2 regions of the Ensifer sp. ENS06 genome follow, and region 2 is predicted to be linked to the other one. Evidence: riboswitches for the same ligand, from Rfam matches in the RefSeq annotation. Region 2 holds a riboswitch; the other holds the start of a gene.
What was found. Region 2 has a riboswitch for cobalamin ahead of IB279_RS34305 (acyl-CoA thioesterase). Riboswitches for the same ligand answer to the same signal wherever they lie in the genome.

Region 1: another riboswitch for cobalamin. It lies ahead of cobU (bifunctional adenosylcobinamide kinase/adenosylcobinamide-phosphate guanylyltransferase); the one in region 2 lies ahead of IB279_RS34305 (acyl-CoA thioesterase).

Annotation. Positions count from the first base shown of each region.
Region 1 is NZ_JACVBC010000002.1:308,738-314,251, reverse strand. It holds gene IB279_RS10600 (cobyric acid synthase) at 1-617, shown strand, start outside; gene IB279_RS10595 (cation transporter) at 690-1,271, opposite strand; cobalamin riboswitch at 1,474-1,932, shown strand; gene cobU (bifunctional adenosylcobinamide kinase/adenosylcobinamide-phosphate guanylyltransferase) at 2,067-2,591, shown strand; gene cobW (cobalamin biosynthesis protein CobW) at 2,595-3,659, shown strand; gene cobN (cobaltochelatase subunit CobN) at 3,763-5,514, shown strand, end outside.
Region 2 is NZ_JACVBC010000019.1:105,358-110,871, reverse strand. It holds gene IB279_RS34310 (LysR family transcriptional regulator) at 1-305, opposite strand, end outside; gene IB279_RS34305 (acyl-CoA thioesterase) at 308-1,156, opposite strand; cobalamin riboswitch at 1,244-1,450, opposite strand; gene IB279_RS34300 (DUF1852 domain-containing protein) at 1,805-2,788, shown strand; gene IB279_RS34295 (methionine synthase) at 2,816-3,844, shown strand; gene IB279_RS34290 (flavin reductase) at 3,877-4,371, shown strand; gene IB279_RS34285 (NAD(P)/FAD-dependent oxidoreductase) at 4,788-5,514, opposite strand, start outside.

The DNA.
Region 1 (5,514 bases), on a different contig from region 2:
TCGTGCGGCCTGGCAGTCCCATTCCGGCAGACGCTGGCCTCGTCGTCATTCCCGGGTCGAAATCGACCATCGGCGACCTCATCGATTTCCGTGCGCAAGGGTGGGACCGTGACCTCGAACGTCATGTGCGCCGGGGCGGCCGGGTCATCGGCATCTGCGGCGGCTACCAGATGCTCGGCCGGCGCGTCACCGATCCGCTCGGCATCGAGGGCGGCGAACGTGCGGTCGAGGGCCTCGGGCTGCTCGACGTCGAGACCGAGATGGCGCCGGAAAAGACGGTGCGCAACAGCCGCGCCTGGTCGCTGGAGCATGATGTGGCGCTCGAAGGCTACGAAATCCATCTTGGCAAGACGCAAGGTGCGGACTGTGGCCGGCCGTCGGTGCGCATCGACAATCGCGCCGACGGCGCGCTTTCGGCCGATGGCCGCGTGATGGGCACCTACCTGCATGGGCTCTTCACCAGCGACGCCTATCGCGGCGCGCTGCTCAAGAGTTTCGGCATCGAAGGCGGCGCCAACAACTACCGCCAATCGGTCGATGCGGCGCTCGACGATGTCGCGAACGAACTGGAGGCTGTGCTCGATCGTCGCTGGCTGGACGAGTTGCTCAGGCACTAGGGACGCGGCAACGGTCAGCCAGCAGGTCCGGTACGTCGGGCCCAACAGGAGCAACGAGCTTATCCGACGGAACTACGCTGCGACATCGTGCTCCTCGCTTGCGGCTTCCCAGACTTCCCGCGCGGCATCCAGGTTCATCAGGGCAATCCCCAAGCCGACAATCAGGTCCGGCCAGGCCGACTGCCACAGATAGGCTGTCGCCAGACCCGCGGCGATGATGGCCACATTGGCGAAGGCATCGTTGCGGGCGGAGAGAAATGCTGCCCGCGTGAGGCTGCCGCTCGTGTGACGGTAGGCGACGAGCAGATAGGCGCAGAAGAGGTTGACCACCAGCGCCCCAAGTCCGGTCAGGGACAGGGCAAAGGGCTCTGGCGGGACCGGATCCATGAACTTCGCCCAGGCCGTCCAAAGGAAGGCCAGCGCCGGTACCAGTAGAATGAACGCCATCGCCATGCCGACCCGCGCGCGGGTCCGCGCCGTCCAGGCCAGAGCAAAGAAAATCAGCATGTTGACGGAAGCGTCTTCGAGGAAGTCGACGCTGTCGGCCATGAGGGACACCGAGCCGATGGAAAGCGCGACAAGGAGTTCGACCCCGAAATAGCCGAGGTTCAACAGGGAGACGATGAGGACGACGCGGCGCAGGTCGGTATCCACTCGAAAGGTTCCTTTTCTGGCGAAATTCGCCCTCGGCACTTTGACACAGGTGTTAGCAGCAGTTTGCTATCCATAGCACTAGGTTTCGACATCGGTTCCGTTCACACTGCCGTCGTGCCTGACGCCCGACAAATCGTCGCGTGGCGCAACTCGGCCGGGGAGGCGTCGCATGCGTCGATTGACTTTGGGCTGCCCGCTTCCTAATCATCAGGTGTTGGATGGTTCCCCCTTGTCGTGGCGATCTGGGGGAATAATTGGGAATGTGACGGATGGACCCAAATCGGGCATCCTTATCGCAGCCGACCCCGCGACTGTAGAACGGTCAGGGTTCGCCATCGGGTTTGGTGCCGGGCTGTCGGCCGGTTGCACGGGCAATCGGGGCAGGTCGGGGATCAAGCCGGAAAAGCCACTGGCGTGGCATCGTGATCAGCCGGGTTTGGACGCCTCTTCTTCTACGAATCGTCCGCCTTTCACGATGTCCCTCACAGCGCCCATGCGTCGGAGACGACGCGCAAAGGTTCGCTGTGGCACCGGAAAGACGCCGGGAAGGTGAGGCGGGCCGCTCGGGCCCTGACATCGGAACCTTGCCCTTTAAGGGCGAGGCGATGTTCGGCCCGTGACGCCGTGAGCCAGGAGACCTGCCATCCGGCATGGGCATTCCGCCCGAGGGGACTTTTGTCTCCAACGCCATCACGGAGGTTGTTTTGGCTCGCAGATGTTTTCAAGAACGCGCCCGTGGCGCGTCCGATGGCTTTTGCCACCGACGGCTGATTTGGGAATGTTGAGGCAGCCACGATGAGCAGTCTCAGCGCCGGGCCCGTGCTGGTCCTTGGCGGCGCCCGTTCCGGCAAGTCCAGCTTTTCCGAGAGGCTCGTCGAAGCGTCCGGTCTCACCATGCATTATGTCGCCACGGGCCGCGCCTGGGACGACGAAATGCGCGAGCGCATCGACCATCACCGGACGCGCCGCGGCGAGGGCTGGACGACGCATGAGGAGCCGCTCGATCTCGTCGGCATCCTCAGACGCATCGATGATCCCAGCCATGTGGTCCTGATCGACTGCCTGACGCTATGGGTAACCAATCTCATGCTGGAAGAGCGCGACATGACGGCGGAGTTCGCCGCCCTTGTTGCGTATCTGCCTGAGGCGCGGGCGCGCCTCGTCTTTGTTTCCAATGAGGTCGGCCTCGGCATCGTGCCCGAGAACCGCATGGCCCGCGAGTTTCGCGACCATGCCGGCCGGCTTCACCAGATCGTTGCGGAGAAATCCGCTGAAGTTTACTTTGTCGCGGCCGGTTTGCCGCTGAAAATGAAGGGTTGATCCATGACCACTGCGAGAGCCAACCAGGGCAAGATCCCGGCGACCGTCATCACCGGCTTCCTCGGCGCCGGCAAGACGACGATGATCCGCAACCTGCTGCAGAACGCCGACGGCAAGCGCATCGCGCTGATCATCAACGAGTTCGGCGATCTCGGCGTCGACGGCGATGTCTTGAAGGGCTGCGGTGCCGAGGCCTGCACCGAGGACGACATCATCGAGCTTACCAATGGCTGCATCTGCTGCACCGTGGCTGACGATTTCATCCCGACCATGACGAAGCTGCTCGAGCGTGAAAACCGCCCTGACCACATCATCATCGAAACCTCGGGCCTTGCCCTGCCGCAGCCGCTGATCGCCGCTTTCAACTGGCCGGATATCCGCAGCGAAGTGACCGTCGATGGCGTCGTCACCGTGGTCGACAGCGCCGCCGTTGCCGCTGGCCGCTTTGCCGACGACCACGACAAGGTCGATGCGCTGCGCGTCGAGGACGACAATCTCGATCACGAAAGCCCGATCGAGGAGCTGTTCGAGGACCAACTGACGGCTGCCGATCTCATCGTTCTCAACAAGACCGATCTGATCGATGCCTCCGGCCTCAAGGCCGTACGCGACGAGGTGTCTTCGCGCACCAGCCGCAAGCCGACGATGATCGAGGCGAAGAACGGCGAAGTCGCCGCTGCCATCCTGCTTGGCCTCGGTGTCGGCACGGAAAGCGATATCGCCAACCGCAAGTCGCATCACGAGATGGAGCACGAGGCAGGTGAGGAGCACGATCACGACGAGTTCGACAGCTTCGTCGTCGAGCTCGGTTCGATCGCCGATCCCTCGGCGTTCATCGATAGCCTGAAGGGCGTGATCGCGGAGCACGACGTTCTGCGCCTCAAGGGTTTTGCCGACGTGCCCGGCAAGCCGATGCGCCTCCTGATCCAGGCGGTCGGGGCCCGCATCGACCAGTATTACGACCGCGCCTGGGGCGCCGGCGAAAAGCGCGGTACGCGCCTCGTCGTCATCGGCCTGCACGACATGGACGAGGCGGCGGTGCGCGCTGCGATTACCGCGCTCGTCTAGATCGTTCTTTGAGTGAAATGATCTAACGCATTGAAATGATGCAGTTCCGGATGGAAAACGCTTTTAGCGTTTTCGTTCGGAATTGCCCCACCGGACAAGACGAATGCATCTGCTTCTCGCCCAGAAAGGAACGATCGCCGACGGCAACGAGGCGATCGACCTTGGGCAAACGCCGGCCGATATCCTTTTCCTATCAGCCGCCGATACCGAGCTCTCCTCGATCGCCGCGGCTCACGGCCGACGCGACGGAGGCTTGAGCCTGCGCATCGCCAGCCTGATGAGCCTGATGCACCCAATGTCGGTCGACACTTACGTCGAGCGCACGGCGCGTCACGCCAAGCTGATCGTCGTCCGGCCGCTCGGTGGCGCCAGCTATTTCCGTTATCTGCTGGAAGCCCTGCATGCGGCTGCCGTCACCCATCGTTTCGAGATCGCGGTTCTGCCGGGTGACGACAAGCCGGATCCGGGGCTGGAGCCTTTCTCCACCGTCGCAGCCGACGACCGCCAGCGCCTTTGGGCTTACTTCACCGAAGGCGGCTCGGACAATGCCGGGCTGTTTCTCGACTATGCGGCCGCACTGGTCACGGGTGCGGAGAAGCCGCAGCCGGCAAAGCCACTGTTGAAGGCCGGCATCTGGTGGCCGGGTGCTGGCGTGATCGGCGTCAGCGAATGGCAGTCCCGTATTCAGGGACGGATGGTAGCGAGGGAGGGATTCGAACCCCCGACGGTTGGGATCTGCTTTTACCGCGCGCTCGTGCAGAGTGGCGAGACACGGCCGGTGGAGGCGCTGATCGATGCGCTGGAGGCTCAAGGTGTGCGGGCACTGCCGGTGTTCGTCTCAAGCCTCAAGGATGCCGTTTCCGTCGGCACGCTGCAGGCGATTTTTTCGGAGGCCGCACCCGACGTGGTGATGAACGCCACTGGCTTTGCGGTCTCGTCGCCCGGTGCCGACCGTCAGCCGACGGTGCTGGAATCGACCGGTGCGCCGGTGCTGCAGGTGATCTTCTCCGGCTCGTCGCGGGCGCAATGGGAAACGTCGCCGCAGGGGCTGATGGCGCGCGACCTCGCCATGAACGTGGCACTACCCGAAGTCGATGGCCGCATCCTTGCGCGCGCCGTCTCCTTCAAGGCGGCGTCGATCTATGACGCCAAGGTGGAGGCCAATATCGTCGGCCATGAGCCGCTCGAAGACCGGGTGCGCTTTGCCGCTGATCTTGCCGTCAACTGGGCGAAGCTGCGCCGGGCAGAGCCCGCCGAGCGCCGCATTGCCATCGTCATGGCCAACTATCCGAACCGCGACGGTCGCCTCGGCAACGGTGTCGGGCTCGACACGCCAGCCGGTACCGTCGAGGTGCTTAGCGCCATGGCGCGGGAAGGCTATGCGGTCGGTGAGGTTCCCGCCGATGGCGACGCGCTGATCCGCTATCTGATGGCCGGGCCGACCAATGCGGCGAGCCATGACCGCGAAATCCGCGAGCGTATTTCGCTGAACGATTACAAAACGTTCTTCGATTCGCTTCCGAAACAGATAAAGGATGAAGTTACCGGTCGCTGGGGCGTGCCGGAGGCCGATCCCTTCTTCCTCGATGGCGCCTTCGCGCTGCCGCTCGCCCGCTTCGGCGAGGTGATCGTCGGCATCCAACCGGCGCGCGGCTACAACATCGATCCGAAGGAAAGCTACCATTCGCCGGACCTCGTGCCGCCGCATGGCTATCTCGCCTTCTACGCCTTCCTGCGCCAGCAGTTCGGAGCGCAGGCGATCGTCCACATGGGCAAGCACGGCAATCTCGAATGGCTGCCGGGCAAGGCGCTGGCGCTGTCGGAAACCTGCTATCCCGAAGCGATCTTCGGGCCG
Region 2 (5,514 bases):
GGATGGCATTCCATGCCGATTTTCAGCGAGCCTCGCTGGCCGTGGCGATAATCCGACAGGACGTCCTCAGCCCTTTCGATTTGGGGCAAAACGCGCTGTGCCAGCGTTACGATGTAGCGACCGACCTCGGTGAGACGAAGGTTGCGACCGTCCTTCTCCCACATCGCCACGCCATAGCGCTCTTCCAGCTTGCGGATCGTGTGGCTGAGAGCGGACTGGGAGACGTTCAGCCGCTCAGCAGCAGCAGTCAGGCTGCCCAAGCGGTCGACTTCACGCAAAATCGATAAATGTTGCCTGTCCAACATGGCTATGCCCGCCCATGGTGACAAGGAACAACGTCTACAGGGGCACCATCGCCGACAGGAACCGGCCGGTGGTCCGTGTCGATCGCGACCATGGTAAAATGTCCCGTGGCCGTAATATGTCTCTCGCCCGTCAGCAGATTTTCGGACCAGAGTTTCGTTTCGATGGACATAGAACTGCGGCCAACGCGCTCGACGCGTGCCTCTGCCTCGACGATTTCCCCGATCTCAACTGCCCTCGCAAAGTCGATACGCTCGGATGAGGCCAGTGCCACGAGCTTGCCGGAGTAGCGCGACGCTGCAACGAATGCGGCTTTGGTCATGTAAGAGATCGCTTCGCCGCCGAACATCCGGCCGACACTATTTGCCTGATCCGGGAAGACGATCTCAACCATGGCAACGATATCCTTGATGTTCGGGGTTTCCGTGACAACGAGTTCGGGCAAAGCATAGCTTGCGGCGTACTCGCCCTTCGGAATGGCGACCATATGGAAGATGCCGCGCGTACAGGTGTGCCGCTGACGACCGACAACGGTTTCCGCAACCACTTCGACCTCGACCGTCAGGGAACGGCGGCCGGCCTTGACTGGTTTGGCCGTGAATTCGACGATATGCCCGATGCGGGCAGGCTGCCGGAAATCAATGCGCTCGCAAGAGGCGGTCACGAATGGCGCCCGTCCGAAACGGGTAGCCGCGATAAAGGCAACGCGATCCATGAGAGCGAGCCCGGTTCCCCCGAAGAGGGTGCCGTGGTGGTTGGTGTCTCCGGGAAAGACGATATCGATGAGACTGGTTATAGAGCCATGCTGGGCGGGTTTTTCTATCGTCGCGGTCTCTGTCATCGGCGCTGCCATCAGGTTGCGGCAGGAGCGGCGGCATGACGCAGAGACGACGGCACGGGAATGCCCATCGCGAAAGCGGCACTCCGGGACACCCCGCCCGTGGACGTTATCTATCGCGGCAGGTCTCCTGGCTTACGGGTCGTCGCTCTGGTCCGTCTTCCCGAGGCTTGCCTCAGTGACATGGATGGACTTTCGCTCGCCGTTTACAGTTGCGGGGGCAGCTTCGGCTTCAGGCAATAAAGCCATGACCGAATTCCCTCTTAGCTCCGGACTTTCGTCCGCAGAACCACGATAACGAACCAATGTCGTATGTCGCTGAGGTGGTCAAGGCGTCTATCATTGGTTTGTGCCGGAAGTGGCGGTTACTGTCTCGGCCGAGGTATGGCTCATGATCGCTAGCATTCGGCTCATCACGGTGAGGCTCGCAAGATACCGACATCCCGGGTTTCGTAGCAGGCTATCTCTTAAATCATGAACACGGCTCATGCTTCCGTGAGATAATACCATTTTTGTTCGATCGACCTCTCAGGCATAAAACGCGCACCGCTCTGAAGCATGGACAGTTAAAGGCCGTCGACTGAAACAATGGAAAATGCCATCCGGTGCGTCCTGACGTCAATAAATTCAGGATTTATCTCGAGATTAGGACGAACGATCGCAATGATTAGAGATTTTAATTTCAATATAAAGAGAATTTCTTTTGATGAGGACTATTGCCCGTCAGAGAATACGCGAATTACGACGAATTTTGCTAACTTGGCCAGGGGGGAGAACCGCCAGGAGAACCTCCGCAACGCCTTGAAGATGATTGACAATCGTTTCAACGCTCTGGCGCATTGGGATAACCCAGAAGGCGATCGCTATTCTGTCGAACTCGAAATCATTTCGGTTGAGATGAATGTCGGTGCTGAAGGCAGCAATGATGCCTTTCCCCTGATTGAAATCCTGAAAACGAATATTGTCGATCAGAAGACAGGCGAACGCATTGAGGGCATCGTAGGGAATAATTTTTCCTCATACGTCCGAGATTACGACTTCAGTGTTGTGCTGCCAAAGTACAATAAGGATCGCCCCGGATTCAGCACGCCAGAGAATTTTGGCGACTTGCATGGAAACCTATTCAAGTCTTTCCTGAAGTCCAATGCTTACAAAGAGCATTTTCATAAGCCCCCGGTCATCTGCCTGAGTGCCTCGAGCAGCAAGACATATCGTCGAAGTGGAAATCATCATCCTGTATTAGGCTTAGAATACCAACAGGATGAATTGTCTTCGACAGATCTCTACTTCCAAAAAATGGGGTTGCAGGTCCGATTTTTCATGCCGCCGAATAGCGTTGCGCCTTTTGCGTTTTATTTTCTCGGCGATCTGCTTGATGACTATACCAATCTTGAGCTCATCAGCACCATCAGCACGATGGAGACTTTTCAGAAGATTTACCGGCCCGAGATTTACAACGCCAATTCCGCTGCAGGGGCCTGCTATCAGCCAAGTCTTAAGCATCAGGATTATTCACTGACTCGAATTGTCTACGATCGCGAGGAACGGAGCCGGCTGGCTGTTGAGCAGGGAACGTTTGCTGAGGAGCACTTCATCAAGCCGTACAAGTCAATTCTTGAGCAATGGTCTGCCAAACACGTTCCCTGACGAACCAGAAATACAAGGTCCTATATCATGAAAACACTGTTGCCCACGTCTACCGCCGGCAGCTTGCCGAAACCCTCTTGGCTTGCACAACCCGAGAAACTCTGGTCACCCTGGAAATTGCACGATGAGGAATTGATCGAGGGAAAGCGGGACGCTCTGCGTTTGGCGCTGGACGATCAGCAGCGGGCAGGCATCGATATCGTCAGTGATGGTGAGCAAACGCGCCAGCATTTCGTCACGACGTTCATCGAGCACCTCGACGGAGTTGATTTTGAAAAACGCGAGACCGTCAGAATCCGGGATCGCTATGACGCGAGTGTTCCGACAGTTGTCGGCGCCGTGTCTCGCCAAAGACCGGTTTTTGTTGAAGATGCCAAGTTCCTACGTCAGCAGACCGCGCAGCCAATCAAATGGGCTTTGCCGGGTCCGATGACCATGATCGATACGCTCTTTGACAACCACTATAAAAGCCGCGAAAAGCTGGCCTGGGAATTCGCCAAGATCCTCAATCAGGAAGCCAGGGAACTAGAGGCTGCTGGCGTCGATATCATCCAGTTCGATGAGCCCGCATTTAACGTCTTTTTCGACGAAGTGAATGACTGGGGTGTTGCCACTTTGGAAAAGGCAATCGAAGGGCTCAAATGCGAAACTGCCGTTCATATCTGCTACGGATATGGCATCAAGGCCAACACAGACTGGAAGAACACTTTGGGGTCGGAGTGGCGGCAATATGAGGAGTCTTTCCCGAAACTGCAGAAATCCAGTATCGGCATGATCTCCCTGGAATGTCACAACTCTCATGTTCCAATGGATTTGATCGAACTGGTCCGGGGCAAGAAGGTGATGGTCGGAGCCATCGACGTGGCAAGCAATACCATCGAAACGCCAGAGGAAGTGGCCGCTACTCTGCGAAAAGCACTTCAGTTTGTCGATGCCGACAAACTTTGCCCTTGTACCAATTGTGGCATGGCACCCCTGTCCCGTCGAGTTGCGAGAGGCAAGCTGAATGCCTTGAGTGCAGGCGCGGAATTCGTCCGAAAAGAACTCATGGCCTAGTGCTGGCTGAGCAGCAGGAGGCCGACACGAACATGGTGGACCACCGCTTCAACATTGTGGACAAAGCCACGTTTCGCAACGGCATGTCGCGCCTCGGCTCTGCGGTCAACGTCGTCACTACCAGATACGGCGGCAAGCGCTACGGCTTCACGGCCTCGGCGGTCTGTAGTGTGAGCGACACGCCGGCAACACTTCTCGTCTGCATCAATCGCGCAAACTCGTGTTTTCACGCTTTCGAGGACACGCGCCACTTTTGCGTCAACACACTGATGCCGGGCCAGGAGGACATCTCCAACCACTTTGGCGGAAAGACGCCCGCCGAAGACCGCTTTACGATGGGGCAATGGACTGAGGGCCCCACTGGAACCCCAGTCCTGGCCAACGCCTCAGTCAGTTTTGAATGCGAGTTCACCAATGCCGTCGATGAGGCGACACACCGCATCTTCTTCGGGCGAGTCATCGATATTCGTGAGAGCGAAGAACAGTCGACGCTGCTCTACTGCATGCGTCGCTATATCCGCGCCTAAGTCCACACGGTCAGATCGCTCCCGGTCGGCCGCGTTGACCGGCTGAAGCCGCCTGAGAGCCTCCTCCTTCATTGTAAGATCGGCCTCCATGTAGATATGCGTCGTGCTGATGTCCTCGTGTCCGAGCCATAGCGCGATCACGGTAAGGTCGACCCCGGACTGCAGCAGATGCGTTCGGCTACGCCCACGGCCGGGCGGGTATTGCTTCGAACACCGGATCGAATGGCCGCCGGCCAATCGATCCTGACCCACGGCGCTGGGCGGGCGCCTTTCACGACATGCGGCACAATCGCCCCGATCCTCGATCGGGCATCGTAGAATGCTATCTGGAGTTCAGCCGTGACCGACCACGCCAAACTATCGTCATTCATCGCCATCCCCCACAACCCACACACCTCGAAGTGAACCACACGTCTTCAACAGTTCAGGGCGTGATAGACTTCCGCTCGGCCCAACTCGGAGTATGCGAACGTTGCCCTCATAGCGGCGGAATAGTCCGCCGTTGCTTCCGGCTCGATGCCGCCTTCTTTCGCTATCGCGCCGACCGCCACCAAGGCCGAGGAAAGCGCATTGACCACTCCTTGGGAAGCGATCGGATCGAAGGTGGCGGCAGCATCGCCGATAGCAATCCAGTCTTTGCCTGCTGCATGCCTTAGGCAAGCTGCTGATGCGTTGAACCTCTCGCCACGCGCCATACGCCGGCACTCGTCCCGATAAACGGTCCAGCTCTCACGGCGGCCATCGGGTCCAAAGGTCGCGTAGGTCCACGAACTGCCATGCGCCTCCACATCGAGCCAAGCCGCCTCCTGTGATGGCGCGCCAGACCAATCCAGCAATTTGCGCTCGGCAACGAGGCGTTCTTTAACAATGCGTTCGCCACCCAGGCGGCATGCCAATGCGGCCGATCGGCCAGTGGCGTCTACCAGGAGCGACGACACCAGATTGGTCGTCGCGCCGACGCTCCTGACCTCAATTTCAAAGCCGCCCTGATTTCTGCAAACACCAACTACGCGGCCATTCAGAGCGCTCGCGCCGGCGACGAAAGCAAGCCCACGAAGACGCGCATCAAATCGAGCGCGATCGACAATGTATCCTTGACTTCCGGGCCGATACAGGAAGTCGTCAATCTCCTGCTTTTGTGAT